Regions from separate parts of the Bradyrhizobium sp. 31Argb genome, predicted to be linked through region 3. Evidence: predicted binding sites of a transcription regulator. Region 3 holds the regulator's gene; each other region holds the start of a gene.
What was found. Region 3 encodes PhoB, which activates phosphate uptake and scavenging genes when phosphate is short. Its sites were predicted from a motif close to TGTCATNNANCTGTCAT; they were not measured.

Region 1 (4,970 bases), on a different contig from region 3:
CGCATGCATGCGCCGCGTCTCGGTCTCGCGCGGTTCGAGGAAGCGCAGCGGTTCGGGGATCGGCACCTGATAGACCAGCACCTGCCCTTCACGCAGCGGCGCCTCGGGAATGCGATGGCGGGTCTGGATCACGGTTGCGTCCGTCGTCGACGTCGTGGTCGCAACGCTTGCGGTCTTGCCGAAGAATTTGCGGATCGAGATCGCGTTGGTGGTGTCGTCCGAGCCCTGGTCGATCACCTTCAAGACGTCATCGGGGCCGAGGATCGCAGCGGTGACCTGCACGCCGCCGGTGCCCCAGCCATAGGGCATCGGCATCTCGCGGCTTGCGAACGGCACCTGGTAGCCGGGAATCGCGATCGCCTTCAGGATCGCGCGGCGGATCATCCGCTTGGTCTGCTCGTCGAGATAGGCGAAATTATAGGATGGCGCGTTCAATCGGCGGCCTCCTGCAGCGGCTCCGATGTATTGGCCTCAGTGAATTCCTTGCGCAGCCGGCGCAGCAGACCGAGCTCGGACTGGAAGTCGACATAATGCGGCAACTTGAGATGCTCGACGAAGCCGGTCGCCTGCACATTGTCGGAATGCGACATCACGAATTCCTCGTCCTGCGCCGGCGCACTGACCTCCTCGCCAAGTTCGCGCGCGCGAAGCGAGCGATCGACCAGCGCCATCGACATGGTCTTGCGCTCGCTCTGGCCGAAGGCGAGCCCATAACCGCGGGTGAAGCACGGCGCTTCCGTCGCCGAGCCCTTGAACTGGTTGACCATCTGGCACTCGGTGAGTTCGATTCTCCCGAGCGGAACGGCGAAGCCTGCGTCTTCGGCGAAGAATTCGACATCGACCTCGCCGAACCGTATCTCGCCGGCGAAGGGATGGTTGCGGCCATAGCCGCGCTGGGTGGAATAGCCGAGCGCGAGCAGGAAACCTTCGTCGGCGCGGGCGAGATTCTGCAGCCGTAGATCGCGGTCGGCCGGGAAGCTGAGCGGCTCGCGCGTGAGGTCGCCGACCGGCGCGTCCGCCTCTGCTTGCGGTGACGGTTCGATCAGACCGTCATGGGCGAGGATGTCGGTGACGCGCGGTGTCTCAGTGGACGAAGTTTCGCCGGTCGCAGGCGCCTCCGGCACAAAACCCTCGGCAAGCTGCGGGTCGAGAAGGCGGTGGGTGTAGTCGAAGGTGGGCCCGAGGATCTGGCCGCCGGGAATGTCCTTGAACGTCGCGGAGATGCGGCGGCGGATCTGCATGTTGCCGGTATCGACCGGCTCGGTGGCGCCGAAGCGCGGCAGCGTGGCGCGGAAGGCGCGAACCAGGAAGATCGCCTCGATCATGTCGCCGCGCGCCTGCTTGATCGCGAGCGCGGCGAGCTCGCGGTCATAGAGCGAGCCTTCCGCCATGACGCGATCGACGCCGAGCGCAAGCTGTTCGGAGATCTGCGCAAGCGTGAGCTCCGGCACCTCCCCGTCGCCGCGCCGTTCATGCGCGAGCAGGCGATGGGCGTTCTCTATGGCGCGTTCGCCGCCCTTGACCGCAACGTACATCGTCAGTCCTTCCCATGAGCGAGCCGCGTGGTGCGCGGGATCGCGACAATCTCTTCGCCCGCGACCAGCACGACGTCGATGCCGCGCGGGAACAGCGTGGCGTTGACGGCGAGCCGATCGAACAGATCGCGCGGCTCAATGCTCGCGGTCAGCACAGTCGAGCCGTCGATGCCGGGGCCGCGCAGTTCGTAGGCCACGCCGTGCGACAGGCTGCCAATCTGCAGGATCAGCGTGGTCGAGCTATCAGGGTATTCGCTGCTGCCGAGCGCGAAACAATCAAGCGCGGAAAGATTTTTGGGATCGCCGATCAGCGCAAAGCCCGCAATCGCGGGATCGCCGGTGATGGGCGCGCCGGTGTGGAACTTGAGCCATTTGGCGATGTCGGGGGTCGACATCGCGCCATCGAGCCAAATCGGCGTGTCATGATCGAACAGCATCAGCGCGATCGCGGCCGTGCCGTGCATCACGCCGGAAGGCGCGCCGGCCGATGCCGCGATTCGCTGCACCGTTCCCGGACGCGCCATCGCGTTCATTACGGAACGGAACGTCGCCTGCGCCGACAACACCTTGTCGGAGAAGCCCGGCGGCAGTTCGGCAACCGTCGTCATGTCCTTAGCCCTCGCCGCGCACCATGGTGTAGAAATCAACCCGCGTCGCCGCCGTCTCCGCGTCCGCCCGGCTTCGTTTCGCGATCATGGCCGTGCGCAGCGGCGCGATCACTTCCTGTTCGACCGCGTCGGCAAAGTCGTCCGATTGCGCCATGGCGTCGCACAACGCGATCAGCCGCGCCTTCTCGTGGTCGCGCCCGAGCGTGTAGCCGAAGCCGACCTGGCCGGTCGAAAGCAGCACCGCCGAGCGCGAGACGGTCGCCTCGCCGAGATTGAAGTGAGCGCCGTCGCCGCCGATCCGACCGCGCACCATCACGAGGCCGTTCTCCGGCTCGCGCAAAGTTTTGTGATCGGGCAGCGCCATCGCTCTGAGCCGGGCCGAAATTTCGGCGGCGTCCGACTGTGCGAGCACCGCCATTCCCGCTCTGCGCTGCGCCCGCCTGCTGTCTTGCTCGGTTTTCGTCATGTCGCGGAACCTTGCCTGACTGAAGTTGTCTATGATAATAGACAACTTGATAAGCAAACGCCATGACTGTTTCATGACAGAGCCATGATTTTCGACAGGACTGGGTTTCCGATATGAGCCTGCAGGACACCACCTCATCGGGCGTCGCGCTGTGGCGACTGGTCGCCGACGGCATCGAGCGCGGCATCGCCGAAGGCCGCTTTGCCGCCGGCGAGAAGCTGCCGGGCGAAATGGAGATCGCGGAGACCTACCGCGTGAACCGGCACACGGTGCGGCGCGCCCTGGCGGCGCTCGCCGAGCGCGGATTGGTGCGCGCCGAGCGCGGCAGCGGCACTTATGTCGAGGTGCAGAAAATCGCCTATCCGCTGCGCTCGCGCACGCGGTTCTCGGAGATCGTCGGCGCCGGCGGCCGTGAGCCGCGCGGGCAATTGATCGATGCGTCGGAAGACGTGGCGAGCCGGGACCTGGCGCGGGAACTCGGACTGAAGGTCGGCGCGCCATTAGTCCGGATCGAGTCGCTGCGGTTCGCCGACCGCGCACCGATCTGCATCTCCACCTCCTGGCTTTCAGCCGAGCGCTTTCCGGGCGCGGGAGAGGTGTTCGCCAGCGTCCGCTCGATGACGAAGCTGCTCGAACATTTTGGCATCCGCGACTATCGCCGCGCCTCGACGCGGATCACCGCCGGCATCGTCGACGCCACCGACGCGGCGCGGCTCGACCTCGCGCTCGGCCGCCCGATCCTGGTGGTCGACTCGACCGACGTCGATCCGGACGACAAGCCGCTGGTGACAAAGCGCTCGCGCTTCGCCGCCGAGCGCGTGGAGTTTTTGGTGGAGAACGGGTGAGATTTTGTAGGGTGGGCAAAGCGAAGCGTGCCCACCATTCCGAGCGGAGTGCTTGATGGTGGGCACGCTTCGCTTTGCCCACCCTACGGAACCGCGGTTAGGCTCACGCCACCGCGCGCTGGCCGATGATGGCGAAGCGGAGTTTTGTCGATATCCAGTCGATCACGGCGACCGCGACCAGGATCATCAAGATCAGGAACGAGACCTTCTGCCATTCCAGGACGCGGATCTGCTCGGCGAGCTGCAGCCCGATGCCGCCGGCGCCGACGATGCCGATGATGGTGGCCGAACGCGTGTTCGACTCGATGTAATAGAGCACCTGCCCCGCGATCACGGGCAGCACCTGCGGGATCAGGCCGAAGCGGATCTCGTGCAGCGCGCTGCCGCCGGAAGCTCTGATACCCTCGACCTGCTTCTTGTCGGCCTCCTCAATGGCCTCAGAGAACAATTTGCCGAAGGCGCCGAAGTCCGACACCGCGATGGCGAGCACGCCGGCAAACGGGCCGAGGCCGACGACATTAATCCACACCAAGGCCCAGATGAGCTGGTCGACGCCGCGGATCGAATCCAGGAAGCGCCGCACCGGAAAACGGAAGATGGCTGACGGCACGATGTTGCGCGCGGCGAGCAGGCTGACCGGCAGCGCCAGGAACGCGGCGATCGTGGTGCCGAGCAGCGCGATCGACAGCGTCTCGCCGAGCGCGGAGAGATAGGTCGGCGGCGATGAGCCGGGATCGGGCGGGATCATCATCAACGTGATCCAGCTGAGCTCGCGCAGGCCGCTCACCAGCTTGGTCGGCGAGAAGTCGAGATCGAACAGTCCGAAGACGAAGACCGCGAACGCCGCCAGCAGCATCAAGGGCGTGGCGAGGCGCGCCGAGGCCGGGCGCTCGAAAACATCTGGATATTTCGTCCGCAGCGCCAGCGAATCCGGCTTCGGCAATTGGCTCATGCCCGCGCCTCCTTGCCGAACAGTTTTGCGCGCAGCCAGCCGGTGGTGATGTCGATCACGAACACGGTGACGATGATGGTGACCAGGATGGCGCTGACGTCGGAATAGTAGAATTTGCGGATCGCGACCACGAGCTCCTGCCCGATGCCGCCGGCGCCGACAAAGCCCATCACCGACGCCTGGCGCACATTGATCTCGAAGCGCAACAGCGCATAGCTGGCATAGCCCGCTGAAACCTGAGGCAGCACCGCAAAGCGCATGCAGGAGAGCCAGCTCGCGCCGGTCGAGCGGATGCCTTCCACCGGCTTCATGTCGGCATTCTCGACGATCTCGGAGAACAATTTGCCGAGCGCGCCGGTCGAGTGCACGGCGATCGCCAGCACGCCCGCCATCGGCCCGAGGCCGAACGCGATCACGAACACCAACGCGAACACGATGCCGGGCACGGTGCGGGCGAATTCGAGCAGGCGGCGGACGACGAAGCGCAGCCACGGCCCGGGCGAGGTATTCTGCGCGGCGAAGAAGTTCAGCGCGAACGCAAAGACGGCGCCGGTCAGCGTGCCG
Region 2 (4,970 bases), on a different contig from region 3:
ATGGTATGTTCTAATATAAAGCCAACTGCGCGGGAGGAGTCAATCGGATTGGTAACGGGATAAATTCATTAATGGAATCAATGTGATCCGTGAGAGCCGTCATGGCCGGGCCTGTCCCGGCCATCCACGTTCTTTCCCTTGGTGAGGAAGGCGTGGATGCCCGGGTCAAGCCCGGGCATGACGAGAGGAGAGACAGGAGGGAGAGTAAGTGCCATGCACCACATCATCCTGGGCAGCGAGACTGATTTCGACGGCTGGCGGAAGGCAGCACGGACGCTGGTGCTGAACGAGGTGCTGCCTGACAATGTGACGTGGGCAGCGCGCGACAACGAAGTCGAACTGTTCGATACGCTGGACCGCGAAGCGCCGCTCGAACCGCCGCGCGGCACGTTCAACGTGCCGGCCAAATTCGTCGAGCTGGCGAAAACCGCGATCCTGCATCGCGACGCCGAGCGCTTCGCCCTGCTCTATCGCCTGTTGTGGCGCCTGCACCGCGATCATGACCTGCTCGATGTCGCTGACGATCCCGACGTCGCGCGTATCCACGCGATGGCGAAGGCCGTGCATCACGAGGCACAGCGGATGCGGACGTCGATCCGCTTCCGCGAGATCGGGCGCGAGCACAAATCACATTTCGTTGCCTGGTTCGAGCCGCAGCACCATGTCGTGGAACTGGCCGCGCCATTCTTCGCGAGCCGCTTTGCCGACATGCCCTGGTCGATCCTCACATCAGATGTCTGCGCGCATTGGGATGGACATGCGGTGTCGATCACGCCGGGTATCAGCGAGGCCGGGATGCCCGCAGGCCATCGGCTGGAGGAGATCTGGCAGCGTCATTACGCTGTTATCTTCAACCCGGCACGGCTGGCAGCGAAGCAATCGAGGAACCTGCCGGAGGCTTCGACGATTAAGCCCGCAAGCGAAAGCGCCACGCCACCGGAACCCGCCATGATCCGCCATTCCGATAGTCTGAGTGCGCTGCGGGAGGAAGCCGCCGATTGCCGCGCCTGCCATCTCTATGAGCACGCGACCCAGACCGTGTTCGGCGAAGGCCCGCAAAGCGCACAGGTGATGCTGGTCGGCGAGCAGCCGGGCGACAAGGAAGATCTCGCCGGAAAACCGTTCGTCGGTCCCGCCGGACAAATGCTCGACCGCGCGCTTGAAGAGGCCGGCATCGATCGCAAGAAAGTCTACATCACCAATGCGGTGAAGCATTTCAAATTTGTGCCGCGCGGCAAGATCCGCCTGCACCAGAAGCCGAATACGCCGGAGATCAAGGCCTGCCGCCAATGGTACGAGCGGGAACTCGCATCGATCAAACCGGACCTGGTGGTGACGATGGGCGCGACCGCTGCCCAATGCGTGTTCAACAAGCTCACGCCGATCGGCAAAAACCGCGGCCGGCTGATCGATCTCGACGACGACGTGAAGGCGCTGGTGACAGTGCATCCCTCCTATCTGCTGCGGCTGCCCGATGAGGATGCGAAAGCGCGGGAATATCAACGCTTTGTCGAGGACCTGAAGATCGCTGCGGAACTCTTGAGGAAACGCGCGCAGGCTGCGGCATAAGCATGGCACCATGCATAGCACTGCAAATATCAAGCCGTTGATAAGACTGATATCTATTTACAACCTTACATTGATGGCCGATACTCTCCTATTACAGGGGGAGTTTGGGGCGTCTTGTTCACGCCAATGACGTTCCCATGAGGTCGGCGCGCTGCCGCGGCGCCACAGCCCCGGCGTCAGGCAGCGCCCGACCGCTTCCTTTCCATCACACATCCATCACACACTTTCGCTGCGCGCATGGCTCGTCATGTGAATGGTCAACATTTATGTCGCGAGCGCGCGTGACAGACGATCATCGATGCAACACTCGAGCACCGTTGCGACACGCGTTTCATTCAAGCAAACTACGGCTGTCATCTAACCTTCAAGTCAATGGTCAAGACTAAGGGCCTCCTTCCGTATTTCGACGGGGCGTCAGAATGACCGATTTTGCACTCAATACTTCAGTACGCGACGAAAGGCCGATTCAGCCGGCTTCAAGGCCAAATCTCGATAAGGGCTTCAATCCACTGACGATGATCCTCTTCTTCGGCATCCTCGCGGCGGGGTTGCTGTTCGTCGCCTACAGCATCTATTCCGACGTCGATGCCACCGGCACCCGCGTCACCACCTTCTTGCCCTACATCCTGCTGTTCGTTGCGCTGTTGATTGCGCTCGGCTTTGAATTCGTCAACGGCTTCCACGACACCGCCAACGCGGTCGCGACCGTGATCTACACGCATTCGCTGCCCGCCGAAGTCGCGGTGATGTGGTCGGGCTTCTTCAACTTCCTCGGCGTGCTGCTCTCGTCTGGCGCGGTCGCATTCGGCATCATCTCGCTCCTGCCGGTCGAACTGATCCTGCAGGTCGGCTCCAGCGCCGGCTTCGCCATGGTGTTCGCGCTGTTGATCGCCGCGATCCTGTGGAATCTCGGCACCTGGTATTTCGGCCTGCCGGCCTCGTCCTCGCACACGCTGATCGGCTCGATCATCGGCGTCGGCATCGCCAATGCGCTGATGCGCGGCCGCGATGGCACGTCCGGCGTCGACTGGAGCAAGGCCACCGAGATCGGCTACGCGCTCTTGCTGTCGCCGCTGGTCGGCTTCGTCTGCGCCGCGATACTGCTGCTCGTGCTCAAGATGATCGTGCGCAACCCTGCGCTCTATGCCGCGCCCGAAGGCAACAAGGCGCCGCCGCTCTGGATCCGCGGCCTCTTGATCCTGACCTGCACCGGCGTCAGCTTCGCGCACGGCTCCAACGACGGGCAGAAGGGCATGGGCCTGATCATGCTGATCCTGATCGGCACCGTACCGACCGCCTATGCGCTGAACCGCGCGCTGCCGGAATCCCAGATCGCCCAGTTCCAGAAGAACTCGGAAGCCGCCTCCAAGGTGATCGCGGCGAAGGGCGCCGGTCACAGCATTATCGGCGATCCCCGTCCGGCCGTGACGCAGTACATCTCGCTGCACCACCTCAATGAGGGCACCTTCCCCTCGCTCGCGGTGCTGGTACAGGATGTCAGCAACCAGGTGATGAAGTACGGCTCGCTGACCAAGGTGCCCGCGGAAGCCGTCGGCAACACCCGCAACGACATGTACCTGATTTCGGAAGCGATCCGCTTCCTGATGAAGGACAAGGAGAGCGACCTCAGCAAGGAAGACATCGCGACGCTGAACGCCTACAAGGCCTCGCTCGACAGCGCGACCAAATTCATCCCGACCTGGGTGAAGATCGCGGTCGCGATTGCGCTCGGCCTCGGCACCATGATCGGCTGGAAGCGGATCGTGATCACGGTCGGCGAAAAGATCGGCAAGACCCACCTGACCTACGCGCAGGGCGCCTCCGCCGAACTCGTCGCCGCCGGCACGATCTTCGCGGCCGATACTTTCGGCCTGCCGGTGTCCACCACGCACGTGCTGTCATCGGGCGTTGCCGGCGCCATGGCCGCCAACGGTTCGGGCCTGCAGGTCGCGACCATCCGCAACATGGTGATGGCCTGGGTGCTGACGCTGCCCGCCGCGATCATGCTGTCGGCTTCGCTCTACGTGCTGTTCGCGAACGTGTTCTGAGCAGCGAACCTCTCAACGATAAAGGCCCGCGCAATGCGCGGGCCTTTTTGTTTTGTGCGCGAAGACCGCGCCACGCAACTCCGTCATTGCGAGGAGCGCAGCGACGAAGCAATCCATCTCTCCACAAGCGGACGCATGGATTGCTTCGCTGCGCTCGCAATGACGGAAGGAGACAGTTGCGTAGGGTGGGCAAAGCGAAGCGTGCCCACCATCCACGGGCGGTGCAAGAAAGGTGGGAACGCTTCGCTTTGCCCACCCTACGGCCTGGAACGACAAGACGTCACGCCGCCAGCGTGTTCTCCACCAGCTTGATCCAGTAGGACGTGCCGTAGACGATCGCCTCGTCGTTGAAATTGTAGGCGGGGTGATGCAGGCCGGCGCTGTCGCCGTTGCCGCAGAAGATGAAGGCGCCGGGGCGCGCTTCCAGCATGTAGGCGAAATCTTCCGCGCCCATCATCGGCGGCATTTCGTGGACGTTATTCTCGCCGGCGATTTCCTTGGCGATCCTGGTCGCGAACTCGGTCTGCGAGCGATGGTTGACGGTGACGGGGTAGCCGCGCTCGTAAGTGAGGTCGATCCTGGCGCCGGTCATCTGCGCGACGCCAGCGGCCACCTCATGGGTGCGTTTCTCGACCAGCGCCCGCACCTCCGGCGTCAGTGTGCGCACCGTGCCGCGCAGCTCCGCGGTCTGCGGGATCACGTTCCGCGCATTGCCGGCGTGGAATTCGCAGATCGAGATCACGGCCGAATCCAAGGGATCGACGGTGCGCGAGACGATCGACTGCAGCGCCGTGATCAATTGCGAGCCGACCAGCACGCTGTCGATGCATTTGTGCGGCCGCGCGGCGTGGCCGCCGTGGCCTTCGATCCTGATGTCGATCGCGTCCGTTGCCGCCATGATCGGGCCGGTCCGGATGGCAAACGAGCCGACGGGGATCCCAGGGCCGTTATGCATGCCATAGACCTGCTCGATGCCGAACCGCTCCATCAGCCCGTCCTTGATCATCGCGGCAGCGCCCGCGCCGCCCTCCTCGGCCGGCTGGAAGATCACGACCGCGTTGCCGGCAAAATTGCGGGTCTCAGCAAGGTAGCGGGCAGCGCCCAGCAGCATCGCGGTGTGCCCGTCATGGCCGCAGGCGTGCATCTTGCCTGATGTCTTGGAGGCATAAGGCAGACTGGTCTCCTCCTCGATCGGCAGCGCATCCATGTCGGCGCGCAACCCGATCACGCTGATCTCGCCATTGCCGGCGGGTTTCTTGCCCTTGATGACGCCGACTACGCCGGTGCGGCCGAGCCCCGTGGCGACCTCATCGCAGCCGAACTCGCGCAGCCGCTCCGCAACGAATGCTGCAG
Region 3 (4,970 bases):
CGGTCCACTTGAGAGCGCGGTGCAGGCGCGCTCGAGGCAACCGATGGCGTGCTCGATCTCGGCCTCGCCGACGATCAGCGGCGCGAGGAAGCGCACCACATTGTCGCCGGCGCCGACCGTGAGCAGCTTCTGCTCGCGTAGGGCGGTGACGAGGTCGCCGGAGGGCACCACGGCCTTGACGCCGATCAGAAGCCCCTCGCCGCGCACGTCCGCGAGAATGGACGGATAGCGGTCGACCACGGAGGCGAGCTTCTGCTTGAGCAGGAGCGACATCTTCTGCACGTGATCGAAGAAGCCGGGCTGCAGCATCACATCGAGCACGGCGCTGGCGGCCGCGACCGCGAGCGGGTTGCCGCCGAAGGTCGAGCCGTGCGAGCCCGGCGTCATGCCGGACGCGGCTTCCGCGGTCGCAAGGAAGGCGCCGATCGGAAAGCCGCCGCCGAGCGCCTTGGCCAGCGACATCACATCGGGAGTGACCCCGATGCGCTTGTAGGCGAAGAGATCGCCGGTGCGGCCCATGCCGGTCTGCACCTCATCGAAGGCGAGCAGGAGACCGTGCTCGTCGCAAAGCTGGCGCAGCGCCTTGAAGAAGGCCGGCGGCGCAGAGCGCACGCCGCCTTCGCCCTGCACCGGCTCGATCAGGATGCCTGCCGTCTGCGGACCAATCGCGCGTTTCACCGCTTCGATGTCGCCATGCGGCACCTGGTCGAAACCGTCCATCGGCGGGCCGAAGCCCTCGAGATATTTGGCGGCGCCGGTCGCGGCCAGCGTCGCGAGCGTGCGGCCATGGAAGGCGCCTTCGAAGGTGACGATGCGATAGCGCTCCGGATGCCCCTTCGAGAAGTGATAGTGACGCACGACCTTGATCACGCCTTCCATCGCTTCCGCGCCGGAATTGCAGAAGAACACGAAGTCCGCAAAACTCTGCTCGCACAGCCGCGCGGCAAGCTTCTCGCCGTCCGGGCTCTTGAACAGGTTCGACATGTGCCAGAGCTTCGTCGCCTGCTCCTGCAGCGCCTTCACCAGATGCGGATGGGCATGGCCGAGCGCGTTCACCGCGACGCCGGAGGTGAAGTCGAGATAACGCTCGCCTTTGGTCGAGATCAGCCAACAGCCTTCGCCGCGTTCGAAGCCGAGATCGGCCCTGGCAAAAACGGGAAGCAGATGCGACGTGGCGCTGTCGGTCATGGCGATCACTGAAGGGTTTTAGACAAGCCTTTCAGATGAGCCCTGGCGGCGTGCAGCGATGCAGACACGCGGCTGGAGCTCATCCAGCGAAAACAAAACGTGCCGCCTTTGCAGGGCGGCACGTAAAGGCATTCTATGCGCGCGGCGGGTGCTGTCAATCGCCACGAAGCCGCCAGGCTGCGCTGCAAAGTACCGGGTAATCCGCGGGTTTCCAGTGTAGTGGAAAAGCCCGATTGCAATCCCTAAATGTCGGAACATGTGGACGCATAGGCGCGGACTCTTGCGCCAGAGTCACGCCATATTGTAGCGTCTGGCCTGTCGGGTACGACATCTCGTGCGGCAGTTTTGATCCCTAGAGTCCTTTGTGTGCGGCGTACACGTTCGGGTGCGGTTTTCGTGCCCGGCGAGCCTTAAGGGATTCTGCCCGCAGGGATTTTTGAGATTAGGCATCGCAGCGCTGTCCCAGGATCGGCCGGCGCAACGCGAAGGGAAAGATGCGATGACGGTATTGACCTGGTCCGACGAACGCGTCGAGCAATTGAAGAAGCTCTGGGAAGCCGGGCTCTCGGCCAGCCAGATCGCAGCGGAACTCGGCAACGTGACGCGCAATGCAGTGATCGGCAAGGTGCACCGGCTCGGCCTCTCGGGTCGCGCCAAGAGTCCAGCCGCCACCGCACCGCGGCAGCGCAAGGCGCGTCCCGCACAGCCGATGATGCGCGTGGCGCGTCCGGTCTCCCGCGGCAACACCGCGCTCGCGCACGCCTTCGAGGTGGAGGTGGAAGCGGACCCTATCGCCTACGACAATGTGGTGCCGATGAGCCAGCGGCTGTCGCTGCTCGAATTGAACGAGGCCACCTGCCACTGGCCGGTCGGCGATCCCTCGAGCCCGGAATTCTTCTTCTGCGGCGGCAAGGCGCTTCCCGGCCTTCCCTATTGCGCGCACCACTCCCGCGTCGCCTACCAGCCGGCAGCGGACCGCCGCCGTCCGACGGTCAAGCCGTCACACGGCAAGTAAGCCGACGACAGATCGTAGCCCGGGTGAAGCGCAGCGTAACCCGGCAATGCTGTATCGGCAGGTCCAAATTTCCCCGGGTTACGCTTCGCTGCACCCGGGCTACGGATTGAGGTCGCCGAGTTACGACTGCTCGGCCTTCGCGAAGCGATCATCCAGCGCGTAGCCCGCGCCGCGGACGGTGCGGATCGGGTCCTGCTCGCGGCCGGGATTGAGCAATTTGCGCAGGCGGCCGATGTGGACGTCGACGGTGCGCTCGTCGATATAGATGTCGCGCCCCCAGACGCTGTCGAGCAACTGCTCGCGGCTGAACACGCGGCCGGGATGCTCCAGGAAGAACTCCAGCAGGCGATATTCGGTCGGGCCGAGATCGATCGGACGGCCCGAGCGCGCGACGCGACGCTTCTCGCGGTCGAGCTCGATGTCGCCATAGGTGAGCACGGTGGCGAGCCGCTCCGGACTTGCCCGACGCAACAGGCCCTTCACCCGCGCCAGCAGTTCAGGCACCGAGAACGGCTTGACGATGTAGTCGTCGGCGCCGGTCGCCAGTCCCCTCACGCGCTCGCTTTCCTCGCCGCGCGCGGTCAGCATGATGATCGGGAGCTGCTTGGTCTCCGGCCGCGCCCGTAGACGGCGGCACAGCTCGATGCCGGAGAGTCCCGGCAGCATCCAGTCGAGCACGACAAGGTCGGGAATGCGTTCCTTGAGCCTTGTGTCCGCATCATCTCCACGGGCGACCGTTTCGACATCATAGCCTTCTGCATCGAGATTGTAGCGCAACAGCGTCGTCAGCGCTTCTTCGTCTTCGACCACCAGAATGCGTGCGCTCATCGGCTTGGCTTCTCCTATAGCGGGATGACTCTCTGCCTGAATCGTCATCCCACTCTTCCTTTGATGTTTTGAGCAGGATCTTCTTCGGAAAACCGGCTTCGACTTTCCTGGATGTGCTCTAGTTGCCCGGAACGGTCGTGGCGAACGTCGTCATATCCCCCTTCGGCCGCTTGTCGGTCATCTGCTGACCCTCGATCATGTAGAACACCGTCTCCGCGATGTTGGTGGCGTGGTCGCCGATCCGCTCGATGTTCTTGGCGCAGAACATCAGGTGGATGCAGAACGAGATGTTGCGCGGATCTTCCATCATGTAGGTGAGGAGCTCGCGGAACAGCGAGGTGCAGATCGCGTCCACCTCCTCGTCGCTCTTCCAGACGTTCATCGCGGCCGGCAGATCGTGCGCGGCATAAGCGTCGAGCACGGACTTGACCTGCGACAGCACGAGGTCGGTCATGTGCTCCAAGCCGCGGATCAGCTTCAGCGGCTGGAAGTCGTTCTCCAGCGCGGCGACGCGCTTGCCCATGTTCTTGGCGAGGTCGCCGATCCGCTCGAGGTCGGTCGCCACCCGCATCGCGCCGACGATCTCGCGCAGGTCGACGGCCATCGGCTGGCGGCGGGCGATCGTCAGCACGGCGCGCTCTTCGATCACGCGCTGCAGGCTGTCGATCTCGATGTCGGAAGCGACGACACGCTTGCCGAGCGCAATGTCGCGGCGGATCAGCGCATCGACGGATTCGGTGATCATCCGTTCGACCAGCCCGCCCATCTCCGCGACCAGACGGGTCAGTTCCTGAAGATCGCTGTCGAACGCCTTGGCGGTATGTTCAGAAGCCATGATGTCCCTCCTCAACCGAACCGGCCGGTGATGTAGTCCTGGGTGCGACGATCGCTCGGCGAGGTGAAGATCTTGCTGGTGTCGTCAAACTCGATCAGTTCGCCCAGATACATGAACGCGGTCTTGTCGGAGACGCGCGCCGCCTGCTGCATGTTATGCGTGACGATCGCGATCGTGTAGTCCTCCGACAGCTCCTGGATCAGTTCCTCGACCTTGGCGGTCGAGATCGGATCGAGCGCCGAGCAGGGCTCGTCGAACAGGATCACTTCGGGCCGCACCGCAACCGTGCGGGCGATGCACAGACGCTGCTGCTGGCCGCCGGAGAGGCTCAGGCCGGAGGCGTTGAGCTTGTCCTTGACCTCGTTCCACAGCGCGCCGCCGCGCAGCGCTTTCTCGACTCGGCCGTCCATTTCGGATTTCGAGATCTTCTCGTAAAGGCGGATGCCGAAGGCGATGTTCTCATAGATCGTCATCGGGAACGGCGTCGGCTTCTGGAACACCATTCCGATCCGCGCCCGCAGCAGGTTGAGATCGAGCTTGGGGTCGAGAATGTTGGTCTGGTCCAGCATCAGTTGGCCGGTGGCGCGCTGGCCGGGATAGAGGTCGTACATCCGGTTGAAGATCCGCAGCAGCGTTGACTTGCCGCAACCGGAAGGACCGATGAAGGCGGTGACGCGGTTGGTGCCGAGCGCCAGGTTGATGTTCTTCAGCGCGTGGTGCTCGCCGTAATAGAAGTTGAGGCTGCGTGCCGTCACCTTCGGCGGCGCTTCCGGCAGCGATTTCTGGGGAATGGCCGCGCTCGGGCTGGTCGTCGATACGGTCATATCGGTCATTTTGCGCTCCTTTCGGCGCCGAGGATGCGCGCGCCGATGTTGAGCGCGAGCACGGTCAAGGTGATGAGCAGGGCCCCGCTCCAGGCGAGCTCTTTCCAATAGGCGTAGGGGCTCTGCACGAAGTTGTTGATGGTCACCGGCAGGTTCGCCATCGTCTTGGTCAGGTTCAGGCTGAAGAACTGATTGGACAGCGCGGTGAACAGCAGCGGCGCGGTCTCACCGGCGACGCGGGCGGTCGCCAGCAGCACGCCGGTGATCAGGCCGGAGCGCG

Region 1: the regulator PhoB is predicted to act here: its motif matches at 2,672-2,688, upstream of phnF (phosphonate metabolism transcriptional regulator PhnF).
Region 2: the regulator PhoB is predicted to act here: its motif matches at 1,921-1,937, upstream of AAFX91_RS05760 (inorganic phosphate transporter).

The regions. Positions count from the first base shown of each region.
Region 1 covers NZ_JBEGDB010000005.1:2,999-7,968, forward strand. Annotated here, with positions in the region: gene AAFX91_RS01665 (alpha-D-ribose 1-methylphosphonate 5-phosphate C-P-lyase PhnJ) at 1-435, opposite strand, end outside; gene AAFX91_RS01670 (carbon-phosphorus lyase complex subunit PhnI) at 432-1,535, opposite strand; gene phnH (phosphonate C-P lyase system protein PhnH) at 1,538-2,143, opposite strand; gene phnG (phosphonate C-P lyase system protein PhnG) at 2,148-2,609, opposite strand; gene phnF (phosphonate metabolism transcriptional regulator PhnF) at 2,723-3,454, shown strand; gene phnE (phosphonate ABC transporter, permease protein PhnE) at 3,558-4,406, opposite strand; gene phnE (phosphonate ABC transporter, permease protein PhnE) at 4,403-4,970, opposite strand, start outside.
Region 2 covers NZ_JBEGDB010000018.1:29,953-34,922, reverse strand. Annotated here, with positions in the region: gene AAFX91_RS05765 (UdgX family uracil-DNA binding protein) at 214-1,569, shown strand; gene AAFX91_RS05760 (inorganic phosphate transporter) at 1,989-3,617, shown strand; gene AAFX91_RS05755 (M20 aminoacylase family protein) at 3,898-4,970, opposite strand, start outside.
Region 3 covers NZ_JBEGDB010000201.1:957-5,926, forward strand. Annotated here, with positions in the region: gene AAFX91_RS29420 (aspartate aminotransferase family protein) at 1-1,188, opposite strand, end outside; gene AAFX91_RS29425 (GcrA family cell cycle regulator) at 1,688-2,203, shown strand; gene phoB (phosphate regulon transcriptional regulator PhoB) at 2,324-3,031, opposite strand; gene phoU (phosphate signaling complex protein PhoU) at 3,150-3,866, opposite strand; gene pstB (phosphate ABC transporter ATP-binding protein PstB) at 3,878-4,690, opposite strand; gene pstA (phosphate ABC transporter permease PstA) at 4,696-4,970, opposite strand, start outside.